2 regions of the Yoonia sp. SDW83-1 genome follow, and region 2 is predicted to be linked to the other one. Evidence: riboswitches for the same ligand, from Rfam matches in the RefSeq annotation. Region 2 holds a riboswitch; the other holds the start of a gene.
What was found. Region 2 has a riboswitch for glycine ahead of ACFWW4_RS21660 (D-amino acid dehydrogenase). Riboswitches for the same ligand answer to the same signal wherever they lie in the genome.
Positions count from the first base shown of each region.

Region 1: it holds a riboswitch for glycine, as region 2 does, so the genes downstream of both, gcvT (glycine cleavage system aminomethyltransferase GcvT) here and ACFWW4_RS21660 (D-amino acid dehydrogenase) in region 2, are expected to answer to the same signal.

Region 1 is NZ_JBKQXO010000008.1:764-8,762, reverse strand. It holds gene ACFWW4_RS11535 (glutamine synthetase family protein) at 1-195, shown strand, start outside; gene ACFWW4_RS11530 (hypothetical protein) at 192-572, shown strand; gene ACFWW4_RS11525 (aldehyde dehydrogenase family protein) at 569-1,939, shown strand; gene ACFWW4_RS11520 (iron-containing alcohol dehydrogenase) at 1,943-3,088, shown strand; glycine riboswitch at 3,107-3,192, shown strand; gene gcvT (glycine cleavage system aminomethyltransferase GcvT) at 3,355-4,479, shown strand; gene gcvH (glycine cleavage system protein GcvH) at 4,498-4,857, shown strand; gene gcvP (aminomethyl-transferring glycine dehydrogenase) at 4,870-7,713, shown strand; gene ACFWW4_RS11500 (cupin domain-containing protein) at 7,968-7,999, shown strand, end outside.
Region 2 is NZ_JBKQXO010000030.1:1,371-9,369, forward strand. It holds gene ACFWW4_RS21635 (lysostaphin resistance A-like protein) at 1-205, shown strand, start outside; gene ACFWW4_RS21640 (ABC-F family ATP-binding cassette domain-containing protein) at 573-2,087, opposite strand; gene ACFWW4_RS21645 (hypothetical protein) at 2,285-2,683, opposite strand; gene ACFWW4_RS21650 (DNA polymerase IV) at 2,683-3,936, opposite strand; gene ACFWW4_RS21655 (NUDIX domain-containing protein) at 3,962-4,402, shown strand; glycine riboswitch at 4,482-4,567, shown strand; gene ACFWW4_RS21660 (D-amino acid dehydrogenase) at 4,686-5,927, shown strand; gene ACFWW4_RS21665 (SPFH domain-containing protein) at 5,970-6,863, shown strand; gene ACFWW4_RS21670 (NfeD family protein) at 6,863-7,135, shown strand; gene ACFWW4_RS21675 (orotidine 5'-phosphate decarboxylase) at 7,279-7,464, opposite strand; gene pyrF (orotidine-5'-phosphate decarboxylase) at 7,525-7,999, opposite strand, start outside.

The DNA of each region.
Region 1 (7,999 bases), on a different contig from region 2:
GAAGACGCCAAGGCGGCGGATATTCCCCAGACCTTGCGCGCCGCGACCGAGACTTTGCGCAACTCGACATTCCTGCGCGACACCATGGGCGACGATGTGATCGACCATTACACCCGCTGCGCCGAATGGGAGCAGGAAGAATTTGACCGCGTCGTCACCGACTGGGAAATTGCGCGGGGGTTCGAGCGGGCATGAAGGTCTATCGCGCAACACCTTCGCTGCCCGTGGATGATCTCAATGCCGCTCGCGAATTTGCCGAGACGTGTTTGGGGTTCAAAACCCTGTCTCAAGACGACCGCCATGTGCTGTGCAATCGGGACGCGGCGTTTATCCGCTTTATCAACGCCGCGCCCGATGCGGATATGGCGGATGAGGCGCGTCAACTGGTGCTGTATCTTGATGTGGACGACGTCGATGCATTTTGGGCGGCCAAACGCGCGTCTCTGAAAGCACTGCCAAAAGGGCGGGTGCGGGAGCCGTTTGATCAACCGTATGGGCAGCGCGAACTGCACGTGATTCATGGGCCCTTTCTGTTCATTCTGGGTCACCCATTGTCAAAGGAACAAACATGATACGCTGTATCTCCCCTATTGACGGCTCGGTCTACGCGGAACGGCCGACGCTCAGCGCCGATGCCGCGCAAGCCGCCGTCGCCCGCGCCAAAGGCGCGCAATCGGCATGGGCCGCGCGGCCTCTGTCCGAACGAGTCGCAATGGTGCAGGCCGGTGTCGCCCGCATTGGTGACATGAACGATGACATCGTGCCCGAACTCGCGCATCAGATGGGCCGGCCGATACGCTATGGCGGCGAATTTGGTGGGTTCAACGAACGGGCCACCTATATGGCACGGATCGCGGACGACGCGCTGGCAGATATCACGGTCGAGGATAGCGAGCATTTCAGGCGCGTTATCAAACGGGTGCCGCACGGCGTCGTTCTGGTCGTGGCCCCGTGGAACTACCCTTACATGACCGCGATCAACACGGTCGCCCCAGCTCTGATCGCAGGCAACACGGTCATGCTGAAACATGCCTCGCAAACGCCGCTAGTCGGTGAACGGATGGCGCAGGCGTTCCACGACGCGGGCGTGCCAGCGGACGTATTCCAGAACGTGTTTCTGGACCACCAGACAACATCCGACCTGATCTCCGCCAAATCGTTCGGCTTCGTGAACTTCACCGGCTCCGTCAGCGGCGGGCAGGCGATTGAACAGGCCGTCGCTGGAACCTTCACCGGGATCGGCCTGGAACTTGGCGGCAAGGATCCCGGCTATGTCTGCGATGATGCTGATCTTGATGCGGCAGTCGATACGCTGATCGACGGGGCGATGTTCAACTCCGGCCAGTGCTGCTGCGGGATCGAACGCATTTATGTGGCCGAACAGCATTTCGATGCTTTCGTGGCCAAAGCGGTCGAGATCGTGAATGGCTACATTCTTGGCAACCCGCTCGACCCCGAAACCACCTTGGGACCGATGGCGCATGTCCGCTTTGCCGACGCGGTCCGCGCCCAAACGGCAGAGGCGATCGCCGCCGGGGCCACCGCCCATATCGACCCCGCCCGCTTCCCGCAGGATGGCGGGGCATACCTGATGCCGCAAATCCTGACAAACGTGACCCACGACATGCGCGTTATGCGCGAAGAAAGTTTCGGCCCCGTGGTCGGCATCATGCCGGTCAAGGACGACGCCGAGGCGATCCGCCTGATGAACGACAGCCCCTATGGGCTGACCGCATCGGTCTGGACAAAGGATCCAGTAAGGGCCGAGGCGATTGGCGATCAGATCGAAACCGGCACCGTCTTCATGAACCGCGCCGATTATCTTGACCCCGGTCTATGCTGGACCGGCTGCAAGGACACCGGGCGCGGTGGCGGTCTGTCCATCATCGGTTATCACAACCTGACACGTCCGAAATCCTACCACCTCAAGAAGGCATAGATCATGTCGCTTACCGCTAGCTGGTCCTACCCCACCTCTGTCCGCTTCGGCGCCGGGCGCATCGCCGAAATCGCCGACGCTTGCGCCGCCGCCGGGATCAAGAAACCCCTGCTGGTCACCGATCGCGGACTGGCCGGGATGGAGATCACAACCAGCACGCTTGATCTGCTCGAGGCGGCGGGGCTTGGCCGCGCGATCTTTGCTGATGTGGACCCGAACCCCAATGAAAAGAACGCCGCAGCAGGGGTGCAGGCCTTCAAGGAGGGCGGGCATGACGGGGTGGTCGCCTTTGGCGGTGGCTCCGGCCTCGACCTTGGCAAGCTGGTGGCGTTTCTGGCCGGTCAGACCCGCCCGCTGTGGGATTTTGAAGACATCGGCGACTGGTGGACCCGTGCAGACGCGGACGCCATCGCGCCCATCGTCGCAGTACCGACCACCGCCGGCACCGGGTCAGAGGTGGGCCGCGCATCAGTGATCACTAATTCCGAAACGGAAGAGAAAAAGATCATCTTCCACCCCAAATTCCTGCCCAGCGTGGTGATCTGCGACCCGGAACTCACCGTCGGCATGCCGGGGTTCATCACCGCAGGCACCGGCCTTGATGCCTTTGCCCATTGTGTTGAGGCGTATTGTTCACCCCACTACCACCCCATGTCGCAGGGGATCGCGCTGGAAGGAATGCGGCTGGTCAAGGAATATCTGCCCCGCGCCTATGCCGACGGCAGCGATATCGAAGCGCGCGCGCATATGATGTCCGCCGCTGCAATGGGGGCAACCGCATTCCAGAAAGGGCTGGGGGCGATCCATGCCCTGTCCCATCCCATCGGGGCCATCCACCATACCCATCACGGTACAACCAACGCCGTCTGCATGCCCGCCGTGCTGCAATTCAACAAACCCGCGATCAGCGATATCATCGGGCGGGCGGCGGATTATCTGGGCATTGCAGACGGGTTCGACGGGTTCTGCGCCTATGTCGATGACCTGAACGCATCGCTGGGTATCCCGCGCACGCTGGGCGGTATCGGCGTCAGCAACCCCGATATCGACCGCATCGTCGCAGGCGCACTCAAGGATCCCAGCACTGGCGGAAATCCGGTCACCATGACAAAGGAAAACACAACAAAGCTCTTGCTTGCCTGTCTGTAACAGGGCAGCATCGCGCCGAAATCGACGTCGGGAGAACCAGTCAATCTGGTGCCGAAGGAGCAACCGCCCCGGAAACTCTCAGGCCCAAGGACCGACGCCGATACGAAGACTCTGGAGAGTGGCACGGAACATGAGGTGCCCGCCGAAGGGATAGCAATCTCAGGCACATGGACAGAGGGGGCATCACGCGTAAAGGGTACACCTTTGCGCCAAAGTGGTGCCGGAAGATATGACTATCTGATCGGCGGGAAGGAAAGAGGCCGCCGATGTCGGATTTGTTGAAAACACCGCTGCATGACCTGCATCTGGAACTGGGTGCCAAGATGGTGCCCTTTGCGGGCTATGACATGCCCGTGCAATATCCGATGGGCGTGATGAAGGAACATCTGCACACCCGCGCGAGCGCAGGGCTGTTCGATGTCAGCCATATGGGTCAGGTCATCGTGAAGGGCAGCGATTACGCGTCAGCCGCCAGCGCGCTGGAACGACTGATCCCGGTCGATATCCTCGGCCTTGATGAAAACCGCCAGCGCTATGGTTTCTTTACCAATGAAACCGGCGGGATCATGGATGACCTGATGCTGGCAAACCGGGGCGATCATGTTTTCGTCGTGGTTAATGCGGCGTGCAAGGCCGCCGACATTGCCCATATGAAATCGCATCTGGAACCTGATGTGACGGTGACCAAAATCACGGACCGCGCCCTGCTTGCCTTGCAGGGGCCGGCGGCCGCGGCGGTGTTGTCCTCCCTCAACCCTGCCGCGGCCACGATGGCGTTCATGGATGTGGCCACGCTGACGCTGAACGGCGTTGAATGCTGGGTGTCACGGTCGGGCTATACCGGCGAAGACGGCTTCGAGATTTCGGTGCCGAACGAAAACGCCACCGATCTGGCCCGCGCCCTGCTGGCGCACCCGGATGTTGAACCCATCGGGCTGGGTGCGCGCGACTCGCTCCGGCTCGAGGCGGGGCTGTGCCTTTACGGGCACGATATCGACACCGGCACAACCCCGGTGCAGGCCGCTCTGACATGGGCGATCCAGAAGGTACGCCGCGCCGGTGGCGACCGGGCCGGCGGGTTTCCGGGGGCCGACGCGATCTTTTCAGAACTGGCCGAAGGGGTCGCGCGCAAACGGGTCGGCCTGCTGCCCGAGGGACGCGCGCCGATGCGCGAGGGCGTGCCGCTTTTCGCCGACACCGATAGCGATGCACAGATCGGCATGATCACCTCTGGCGGGTTCGGCCCGACCGTCGGCGGCCCCGTTGCGATGGGCTATGTCGCCACCGCCAATGCCACACCCGGCGCGACCGTCTACGGTGAATTGCGGGGCAAACGGCTGCCGCTGACCGTGACGAAGATGCCGTTCACACCAGCCAATTTCAAACGGTAAGACCAAGGGAGACCACCAATGAAATATACATCAGAGCATGAATGGCTGCGCGCCGAAGACGACCTGATCGTCGTCGGCATCACAGAACATGCCACAACCCAGCTGGGCGATATCGTCTTTGTCGAATTGCCAGAAGTAGGGACCACCGTCGTGAAGGACGACGAAATCGTTGTCATCGAAAGCGTCAAGGCCGCGTCCGACATCCTAGCCCCCATCGACGGTGAAGTCGTCGAAGTGAACGATGCACTGGCCGACAATCCGGGCCTCGCCAACGAAGACGCTACCGGCGATGGCTGGTTTTTCAAGATCAAACCGTCTGACACGTCCCAGATGGACGAATACATGGACGAAGCCGCCTATAAAGCGATGATCGACTAAGGGACCAGCATCATGACCTTCACCCCCACAGACTATCTGCCCTACGACTTTGCCAACCGCCGCCATATCGGCCCGTCACCGGCCGAAATGGCCGAGATGTTGCAGATCGTGGGGGCCAAGGATCTTGATGCCCTGATCGACGATACGCTGCCGCCCGCCATCCGCCAGAAGCAAAAGCTGGATTTCGGCAAGCCCAAATCAGAACGTGAACTGCTGCACCACATGCGGGTCACGGCCTCCAAGAACAAGGTCCTGACCTCGCTCATCGGTCAGGGCTATCATGGGACGGTCACGCCCCCCGCGATCCAGCGCAACATCCTTGAAAACCCGGCCTGGTACACCGCCTATACCCCCTATCAGCCCGAAATTTCCCAAGGCCGGCTTGAGGCGCTGTTGAACTTCCAGACCATGGTCAGCGATCTGACCGGGCTTGAGATTGCCAACGCATCCCTCTTGGACGAGGCGACAGCCTGCGCCGAAGCGATGACCATGGCGCAGCGGGTATCGAAATCGAAAGTCAAAGGTTTCTTCATCGACGAAAACTGCCACCCGCAGAACATCGCCGTGATGAAAACCCGCGCGGCGCCTTTGGGGATCGAAATCACCGTCGGCAACCCCGACGATCTAGACCCGACCGCTGTTTTCGGCGCGATCTTTCAGTACCCCGGCACATACGGCCATTTGCGTGACTTCACCGATGAAATCGCCAGACTGCATGAAAACAAGGCGATTGGCATCATCTCCGCCGATCCGATGTCACTGACATTGCTTAAGGAACCCGGCGCAATGGGGGCCGATATCGCCGTCGGCACCACCCAGCGTTTCGGTGTACCCGTCGGCTATGGCGGCCCGCACGCGGCCTATATGGCGACGAAACAGGCTTATGCCCGCTCCATGCCGGGCCGCATCGTGGGCGTGTCCATCGACAGCCACGGCAACCGCGCCTACCGGCTATCACTGCAGACCCGCGAACAGCATATCCGCCGCGAAAAGGCGACATCGAATGTCTGCACCGCACAGGCCCTGCTGGCCGTCATGGCCGGATTCTATGCGGTGTTCCATGGGCCAGAGGGGCTCAAGGCCATCGCCCAGCGCATCCACCGCAAGACCGCGCGGCTGGCCGAAGGGCTGAAGCAAGGCGGGTTCGATGTGCGCCCCGCGACCTTCTTTGACACCATCACCGTCGATGTCGGCCCGCTGCAATCGGCAGTCCTGAAATCGGCGGTGGATGAAGGGGTCAATCTGCGTGCCGTCGGCAAAACACAGGTCGGCATCACGCTGGACGAACGGACCCGGCCTGCCACCATCGAACGGGTCTGGCGCGCCTTTGGCATCGAACGGCAGGACAAGGATTACACCCCGCATTACCACATGCCCGAAAAACTGATCCGCACGTCGGATTACCTGACCCACCCGGTGTTCCACATGAACCGGGCCGAGACGGAAATGATGCGCTACATGCGGCGTCTGGCCGACCGCGACCTCGCGCTGGATCGGGCGATGATCCCGCTTGGCTCCTGCACGATGAAGCTGAACTCCGCCGCCGAAATGATGCCGGTCAGCTGGCGCGAGTTTTCCCTGCTGCACCCCTATTGCCCCGCCGATCAGGCCGAAGGCTACCGTGAAATGATCGACGATCTGTCGGCCAAGCTTTGCGATATCACCGGCTATGCGGCCATTTCCATGCAGCCCAATTCCGGCGCGCAGGGCGAATATGCGGGGCTTCTGACCATCGCGGGATATCATCGGTCCAATGGTCAGGGGCACCGCAATGTCTGCCTGATCCCGATGTCCGCCCACGGCACCAACCCCGCCTCGGCCCATATGGTCGGTTGGACGGTTGTCCCTGTAAAATCAGCAGAAAACGGCGATATCGACCTTGATGATTTCCGCGCGAAGGCTGAACAGCACGCAGATAATCTGGCGGGCTGCATGATCACCTATCCGTCCACGCATGGCGTGTTCGAGGAAACCGTGATCGAGGTTTGCAAGATCACCCATGACCATGGCGGGCAGGTCTATATCGACGGGGCCAACATGAACGCGATGGTCGGCCTGTCACGCCCCGGTGATCTGGGCGGCGATGTCAGCCACCTGAACCTTCACAAGACCTTCTGCATCCCCCATGGCGGCGGCGGCCCAGGCATGGGGCCAATCGGGGTGAAGGAGCATCTGGTCCCGCACTTGCCCGGCGATCCCGTCACCGGCGATGGGGCTGTTTCGGCGGCCGCTTTCGGGTCACCATCGCTTTTGCCGATCTCATGGGCCTATTGCCTGATGATGGGCGGCGATGGCCTGACACAGGCAACGCGCGTCGCGATCCTGAACGCCAATTACATCGCCAAACGGCTCGAAGGGGCGTTTGACGTGCTTTACAAAGGGCCGACGGGCCGGGTCGCCCATGAATGCATTATCGACACACGACCCTTTGCCGACAGTGCGGGTGTGACAGTCGATGACATCGCCAAGCGCTTGATAGATTGTGGTTTTCACGCCCCAACGATGAGCTGGCCTGTCGCGGGCACCCTGATGATCGAACCGACGGAATCCGAAAACAAGGCCGAACTGGACCGGTTCTGCGACGCGATGCTGGCGATCCGGGCGGAAATCACCCAAATCGAAAAAGGCGAAATCGACCCCGAAAACAACCCGCTGAAAAACGCGCCACACACGATGGAGGATCTGGTCAAGGACTGGGACCGGCCCTATAGCCGCGAGGTCGGATGCTTCCCCCCCGGCGCGTTCCGGGTGGACAAATACTGGCCGCCGGTCAACCGGGTCGACAATGTCTGGGGCGACCGCAACCTGACCTGCACCTGCCCCCCGATGGAGGATTACGCGCAGGCCGCCGAATGAGCCGGTGCCACCGTGCGGTAGGTGTTGCGCAGCCCCCACCCTACGGTGCTTTTCGTGGTTTTCGGCGAATCATGGGTTAACGCCCTATTTTGCCGGGATATGCGCTGTCGGCATCGCGTCGGATTTGCGTCGGCAAAACGTCGGACCTCTGGGTCGCATTTGGCGGGGTTAACGGGGCGCACGGTGGGTTTTGTTAACAGCGCTTAAGATTTAAGGCAGGATGGACATAGCCGCCTCCAACAAAGGAAAATGTGATGCCCGTATTCACGCCCGACACCGCCAAGAC
Region 2 (7,999 bases):
AATACTCTTGCACGTAGTGCACGACTTCTCATACCTGACCTCTGGCACTGCTGGCCCCTTTGTTGTCGAGGCAATCGACATTCGTCTCCATATGGCGCTCTCGGTGATTTACGCCGCATACGGCGTCTACATTCTTATAGGCGCCAAGGTCGATATCGAGATGACAGGCACTGCTGCTGGAGTGGAAGTCGTTTCGCGAGAATGAGCATTCCGCCATGTCCCTATTGTTCTATGCGAATAAGGATCATTTTGGCACGTTTGATTTGTGCTCAAACCAGACACTGCCTCCTCCAATGAGGAAAAGAGTCATTGTCCAATGGATGCGCAGAACAAGACCCACGAGGGATGAACACTGGCCGCCGCAGCGCCAAGTTCTTAACGGGGCCTTCACATTTGCACCGTGCGCTGCGTTAAACCGTCAAATTCCGGCAAAGGGGTCCGACGCAAGTCCGACGTTTTGCCGACGCGATGCCGACGGGTCATTTTGCCCCAAACCCCAATATTAACTGGCCTCGCGTCGATTCGCCCAAACCGGGTGTTGCAGAACCCGTGCCGCACCACCGAACGTTGCCTCACCCCGCCATTTCGGACGCCAGAAATGCCTCCGGATCATCGACTTCAACCAACCGCTTGCCCCGGATTTCCCAGAACCGGTTGCCCACGTTTCGCAGAAAACTACGGTCGTGGCTGACCAGCAGGCAGGCGGCCCCATGGGCGATCAATTCCTCCTCCAGCGCCTCTTGCCCTTCGATATCCAGATGGTTGGTCGGCTCATCCAGCAGGTAGAAATTCGGCTGTTGCAGGCGCAGGATCAGCATCGCCAGCCGCGCCTTCTGCCCGCCGGACAGTGCACCGATTTTCGTGTCCTGCATCTGGATATTCACCCCGGCCCCCGCCAGCAAACCGCGCGCGCGCTGGTCGCCCACATCAAATTGTCCGGCGACGGCGGTCATCGGGGTGTCGCCATCCGAAAGCTGGTTAAGGTGTTGATCTGAATACCCTTCCACAAGGGTCGGCGCGCATTTGATGCCAGCCACATCGCTCGCAATAGCGCGATGGATCATGTTGATCAGCCGCGTCTTGCCGGTGCCATTCGTGCCCAGCAGAACAATCCGATCGCCCGGGCTGATCCATTTCTTCCCGGTGGTGTATAGCTGCCGCCCATCCGGCGTTTCCACCGCCACATCATCCAGCGCAATCAGCGCCTTGGCATTGGTCCCGCTATTGGCCAACCGGATATCGCCCGCGCCGCGTTCGTGATGGGCCGGCTTGGCCGCCGCCTCAATCTTGGCGGCCCGTTCGGTCAGTTGCTTGGTCTTGGTGATCAACAGGTCAGAACCGGAATTGATCCCGATATTCTTCAGCTTGGCCGCCTGTTTGCGCAATTGGCTGGCCTTGTTGAGATCATTGGCAAAGCGGCGTTCATCAGCCGCGTCCGCCTCATCCAGCGCTGCCCGCGCGCGGGTAAATGGCAAGGCAAAGTCACGCGACCGCTCTGCCCTTAAAAACAAGGTCCGATTGGTCACCGCATCCAGGAACGCCCGGTCATGGCTAATGATCACGGCGGGCACATCGCGGGGCAGGCCGCCCAGCCAGTCCTGCAGCAATCCGATGCGGTGCAGGTCCAGATGGTTGGTCGGTTCGTCGAGCAGCAAAAGGTCCGGTTCGGTGATCCAGGCGGCGGCCAGTAGGGCGGTGCGCTGCCAACCTCCACTGAGTTCCTTGAGTGGTTTCTGTTGCAGGTCATAGGGCACTTTCAGATCGTCCAGCACCACATCGACCCGCCAGCTTTCATAATCGGCCTGTTCGGCGGGCAGGGCGGCAAGCACATGATCGTAAAGGGATTTCTCCAGCGCATCGGGCGGCACGTTCTGTTCCACATGCCCCACACGCAGGCCGCGCGCACGGGTGATATCCCCGGTGGTGGGGTCAAACGTGCCCGCTATACACCCCATCAGGGTCGACTTACCCCGCCCATTGGCGGCGACAAGCCCGATACGGTCGCCCTTGGAAATTGTCAGGTTGAGGTCAGTGAAAAGCGGTTCGCCAAGGGTCACGCCCAGGGCATTGATGTTGAGAATGGTCATGTCGGTCTCTGATCAGGAAATGGCCGCGCAGCAGCGGCATGATGGGCAGACCGTTTCGGATCATGCCCTGCAAACGGATTTACAGGGCAAAGCGGGGACCATGCTGAAGTCGGCGGATGATACGCATGTTCAGCTTGTGCCCTCCTGTTGTTTGGTGTCGATCAGTATTTAGACATTAGGAACGTCGGCAACACGGGTCAAGACGATGGCTGGGTTTGGGTCGCCAATGATCGCATGAATGGCGCGACACTCCATGCGTCTTCGAGATCGACATCAAAGCTTGCCCAGTACCAAACTTGATATGCGTGGGTGTCGAAGTTTGCCAATAGATCATTTAGAAAATCAGCCAAACGGGGGTCGTCGTCCAGATACTCATGGGCGCTCTCAAAGGCTTGGATGATTATATCTGCCAAGGTGAAACGCAGATCTTCGTTGCCCTGAAGTTCGGCGAATAGCGCAAGGTACAGATCCAAATCCGACGGTTCCGCGACTTGGAATGCCCAGTCCTGCATGTCTGGTGTATTTGGTAGGGACAAACGTCCAGCCAAATAGTCGATTGAGGCTCGCGTCCAGTACCGTTCCGGTGGCTCTTTCATCACCGCAACGCCCGCCCTTTAATGATCGCGTCCGCCCCGAACTTCTGCCGGATCAGGTCAGCGGCCTTTTCGGCCTCGGCCCGTTTGATCGCGCCGGGGTCGAGCAGGTCCCCTTCGCGGTCGGCCCCGTCGGCTGATGTGATCTCGGACAGGCCCACGCCCAATAGCCGGTAAGGCCCCTTGTCGCCGACCTGATCGAACAGCGCGCGGGCGGTCCGGTAGATCGTGTCGGCGATCTGGGTGGGGTGCCGCAGGCTCAGCCGTTTGGTGATCCCTTTGAAATCATGGGTCTTCAGCTTCAGCGTCACGACCCGGCCCGCCTTATCCTTGGCCTTGGCCCGCGCGCTGACCTTTTCGGACATCCGCCAGATATGCCCATCTAGGATATCGACATTGCTGGTATCCTCGTTGAACGTGGTTTCGTTCGACAGCGTCTTGACCGGTGTATGGGCCGAGATGCGGCGCCCGTCTTCGCCCCGCGCCAGCGAATAAAGCCGCTCACCCGTGCCTCCGAACCGGTCATGCAGATCGCGCCGGTCCCAGCGCAACAGATCGTCAAATGTGCGGATGCCCGCAGCCTCCAGACTGGCCTGCGCCGCCGGGCCGATGCCCCAGATCAGGCGCACCGATTTGGGGCGCAGGAACGCGGTGGTTTCTGCCTTGCCGATGATCGAAAAGCCGCGCGGTTTGTCGAGGTCAGACGCGACCTTGGCCAAGAATTTGTTGTGCGACAACCCGATAGAGCCCGTCAGCCCTAATTCATCCTTCATCCGTTTCACCAGCCGCGCCAGCATGACCGCGGGCGGCGCATGATGCAGGCGAGCGGTGCCGGTCAGGTCCATGAACGCCTCGTCGAGTGACAGCGGTTCGACCACCGGGGTCAACTCGTCCATCATCGCCCGGATCGCGCGCGATGCTTCGACATAGGCGTCGAACCGGGGGCGGACCACCACGGCCTCAGGGCAGAGCTTCAACGCCTTGAACATGGGCATCGCGGATTTGACGCCTTTGATCCGCGCGACGTAGCAGGCGGTCGACACGACCCCACGCTTGCCGCCACCGATGATCACCGGCTTGTCGGCCAGTTCGGGGTTGTCCCGTTTTTCGACCGAGGCATAAAACGCATCGCAATCCATATGGGCGATGGACAGATCGAACAGTTCCGGATGCCGCGTGACCCTTGGGCTGCGGCATTGCGGACAGCGGGTTTCGCTGTCAAATGTGGTCAGGCAATCGCGGCACAGGGCTGGCATGGTCCTATGATAGGGAGGGCACGAGGTGGAAACAACGGGGCCGCATCACGGATCAAAGGTTGCTCTGTTTCTGGGTGACCGGCTGGTCAGCATCCTGCGCGATGATTTTCCGCATATTCATTTTCCGAACCTGTGGGACCTGCCGGGTGGCGGGCGCGAAGGGCATGAGACGACGTTCCAGACCGTCGCCCGCGAATTGGAGGAGGAGTTGGGGCTCATCCTGCCACAAACTGCAGTGCTTTGGGAAAGCGCCTTTCCATCCAGTACCGACGCCACCAAATGGAACGCGTTTTTCGTCGCACAGATGTCAGCCCGCGCGGTCGATGATATCGTCTTTGGCGGCGAAGGGCAGCGGTGGGCGCTGTATGGGATGGAGGATTTTGTCACACTGGAAGACCGCGTGCCGTCCTATGGCGGACGGCTGGCAAAATGGGTGGCAGAGACGGGCGGATTACCCCCAGGGTAGATCAAAATTCTAGAATTTTGATCGCCCTCCAGAATTCATTTGCCAGACTCAATTTTCTGTCCTAAAGGCGGCGCAGATAACACGCTGACCGGGAGAGTACGGTCGTCCGTCGCCGAAGGAGCAACCGCCCCGGTCACTCTCAGGCAAATGGACCGGTTGGAGTGCAACACGCCGCAGAGTGGCCTGCAAGGCCCGCCGGAGGAGCAAGCCACCGAGGTGGTGAATCTCTCAGGCCCAAACACGGTGGGGGCAGCGCGCAAGCGCGAATGGTTAGGAGATGACCATGCCTCATATCGCCGTTCTGGGTGCCGGAATCACCGGCGTCACCACAGCCTATTCACTGCATGTCCGCGGGTTCGACGTGACGGTTTATGACCGTCAGCGTTACGCCGGGATGGAAACCAGTTTCGCCAATGGCGGCCAGCTCAGTGCGTCCAATGCCGAGGTCTGGAACCAATGGTCGACCGTTCTGAAAGGCATCAAATGGATGCTGCAGGGCGATGCGCCTTTGTTCGTCAACCCGCGCCCCGGCTGGCACAAGGTCAGCTGGATGACCGAATTTCTGGCGAATATCCCCCGCTACAAGACCAACACGACCAAAACTGCCGCCATGGCCGTCGCCGCCCGTGCCGGTCTGGCCGAGATGGCGGAAAAGTCCGGCGTTGATTTCGATTTCAGCCCGGCCGGTATCCTGCATTTTTACAAGACGGAAAAAGACCTCAAGCACGCCCGCATGGTCAACGGCCTGCTCGCCCAAGGCGGGCTTGAGCGGCGCGAATTGACCGTGGATGAGGTCATGGCTCGCGAACCCACCCTGCGTGGCGATATCATCGGCGGGTTCTGGACTGAAAGCGACAGCACCGGCGACATCCACAAATTCACCATGGGTCTGGCCGACTGGCTGAAAAAGCAGGGTGTGCAGTTCAAACTGGGTGCGCCAGTCACCGACCTGCATGTGCGTGACGATGGTGTCTATGTGGAATGCGGGCATGAAGAACGGTATGACAGCATTGTCGTCTCGGCCGGTGTGGCCAGCCGCAAGTTTGCCCAGATGCTGGGCGACCGGGTGAATATCTACCCAGTGAAAGGGTATTCGATCACGGTCAATCTGGATGACGCGGCCAGTCAGGCGGCGGCGCCCACTACATCGCTTTTGGATGACAAGGCCAAGATCGTGTCATCCCGTCTCGGCAAGAACCGCCTGCGGATTGCCGGTACGGCGGAATTCAACGGCGAAAACCGCGATATCCTAGAACGGCGGGTGCGTCCTTTGGTCAAATGGTGCGAGGAGCATTTCCCCGATGTGTCCACTGAAAACTGCGTGCCTTGGGCCGGACTGCGCCCGATGATGCCGAATATGATGCCACGCGTGGGGCCCGGGAAAAGCGACCGTGTGTTCTATAATACGGGGCATGGGCACCTTGGTTGGACCCTCAGCCCGGCAACGGCGGATGCAATCGGCACAACTGTCGCAGAACGCTTTAAAATCAACGGTATACATTCGCATACATTGAAAGCAGCCTGAAACGTAACTATCTGTCCTTCATAACAATAGAGGGACAGATACATGCCGATTGAAGAACTGATCGCTGAATTCCTGGGGCAAAACCTGCTCTATCTCATACTCGCAGTGTTTCTTATCATCTGCGCAATGGCTGCGGTGCGGATCGTGCCGCAGTCCGAGAAATACGTGGTCGAACGGTTTGGCCGTCTGCGCGCCGTGTTGGGGCCAGGGATTAACCTGATCGTGCCGTTTCTGGACCGTGTCCGCCATAAGGTTTCGGTGCTGGAACGCCAGCTGCCCAACATGACGCAGGATGCGATCACGTCCGACAACGTGCTGGTGCAGGTGGAAACAAGCGTGTTCTACCGGATTATCGAGCCGGAAAAGACGGTTTACCGGATCCGCGATGTGGATGGCGCGATTTCGACAACTGTCGCAGGTATTGTCCGGTCCGAGATTGGCCGGATGGAACTGGACCAGGTACAGGCCAACCGGGCCAGCCTGATTGACGCGGTGCGCGATCAGGTCGCCCAGCAGGTCGATGACTGGGGGATCGAGGTGACGCGCGCCGAAATTCTTGACGTGAACCTCGATCAGGCGACCCGTCAGGCGATGCTGCAGCAGCTGAACGCTGAACGGGCCCGCCGTGCGCAGGTGACCGAGGCGGAAGGTCAAAAGCGGGCGGTCGAGTTGCAGGCCGATGCGGAGCTTTATGCCGCCAAGCAGGACGCCGAGGCGCGGCGCGTTTTGGCGGATGCCGAAGCATATGCGACGCAGGTGGTCGCTGTGGCCATCGCGGAAAACGGTCTGGAGGCTGCCCAGTATCAGGTTGCTTTGAAACAGGTTGAGGCGCTCAGCAAGCTTGGCGCGAGCGATGGCAGCCAGACGGTTGTGTTGCCGGCCAATGCGGTTGACGCTTTTGCCGATGCCTTCAAGATGCTGAAAGGGAGGAACTGATGCCACTTTGGACGGAATGGTGGGTCTGGATGTCCGGCGCGCTGGTGCTGGCAACACTCGAAGTCCTGATCCCCGGCTATATCTTTCTGGGCTTCGCCATCGGGGCCGGGGTCATGGGGCTCTTGATCCTGCTGGGCATATCAGCCTCCGGATTGGCCCTGACGCTGGTGATTTTCGCCGCCCTTTCGCTGGCCGCCTATATCGTCATGCGCAAGGTGTTCGGGCTGGAAAAAGGCCAGGTGAAGATCTGGGACACCGATATCAACGATTAGGCGGGTGAAACCCTACCTTACCCAATGTGGGGTCCCTAACGACAAAAAAGGCCCGGCGCGCAAGGCGTCGGGCCAGTCTTGATCAAGCAGGTTTCGCAACCGACCGGGACAGGGTAGCGCGTTGCGGACTTGATCTGGGTTCGTCAAAGTGGCGTGTCAGACATTTGCAGCGCTTTGTGACGCAATCTGTCGATGACGGCCGCCCTTTCCATATTCTGTGGTCCGGCAATCTCGCAGGGATAACGAAAAGTGCGACCAAATCGTTCAATATCGACCGAAGCCTGGAACACGCCATTGGCAGCATTATAGCGCAAGTTCTTAATATGCATGGGACACCCTCCGTCGCTTGTATCACATCCTAAATGCGTGAGCGCCGGATTGGTTCCCGATTAATGATTAGGAAATGTCGCTTGCGGTGATCGCAATTCGGCCAGAATGTCGTTGGCCGCCGCCCGTGGATCGGCTGCCTGCCAGACCGGGCGGCCCACCACGACGTGATCGGCCCCGGCGGCAATTGCCTGTGCCGGGGTCATCACCCGCTTCTGATCGCCCAGATCGGCTCCGGCCGGGCGCACGCCCGGCGTTACGATCAGTTTGCCGTCAGCCTCGGGCAGGGCGCGGACCAGTGCAGCCTCTTGCGGCGAACAGATGACCCCATCCGCCCCGTTGGACAGGGCAATCCCGGCCCGTTCCTGCACCAGATCAGCCACATTCCCGGCCTTGATGCAGGAGGCATCCAGATCGGCCCGGTCAAGCGAGGTCAGGATCGTGACGGCAAGGATCTTCATGTCCGATCCACCCGCGCCCTCGCGGGCCGCTCGCACCACATGCGGATCACCGTGAACGGTCAGGAAATCCAGATCA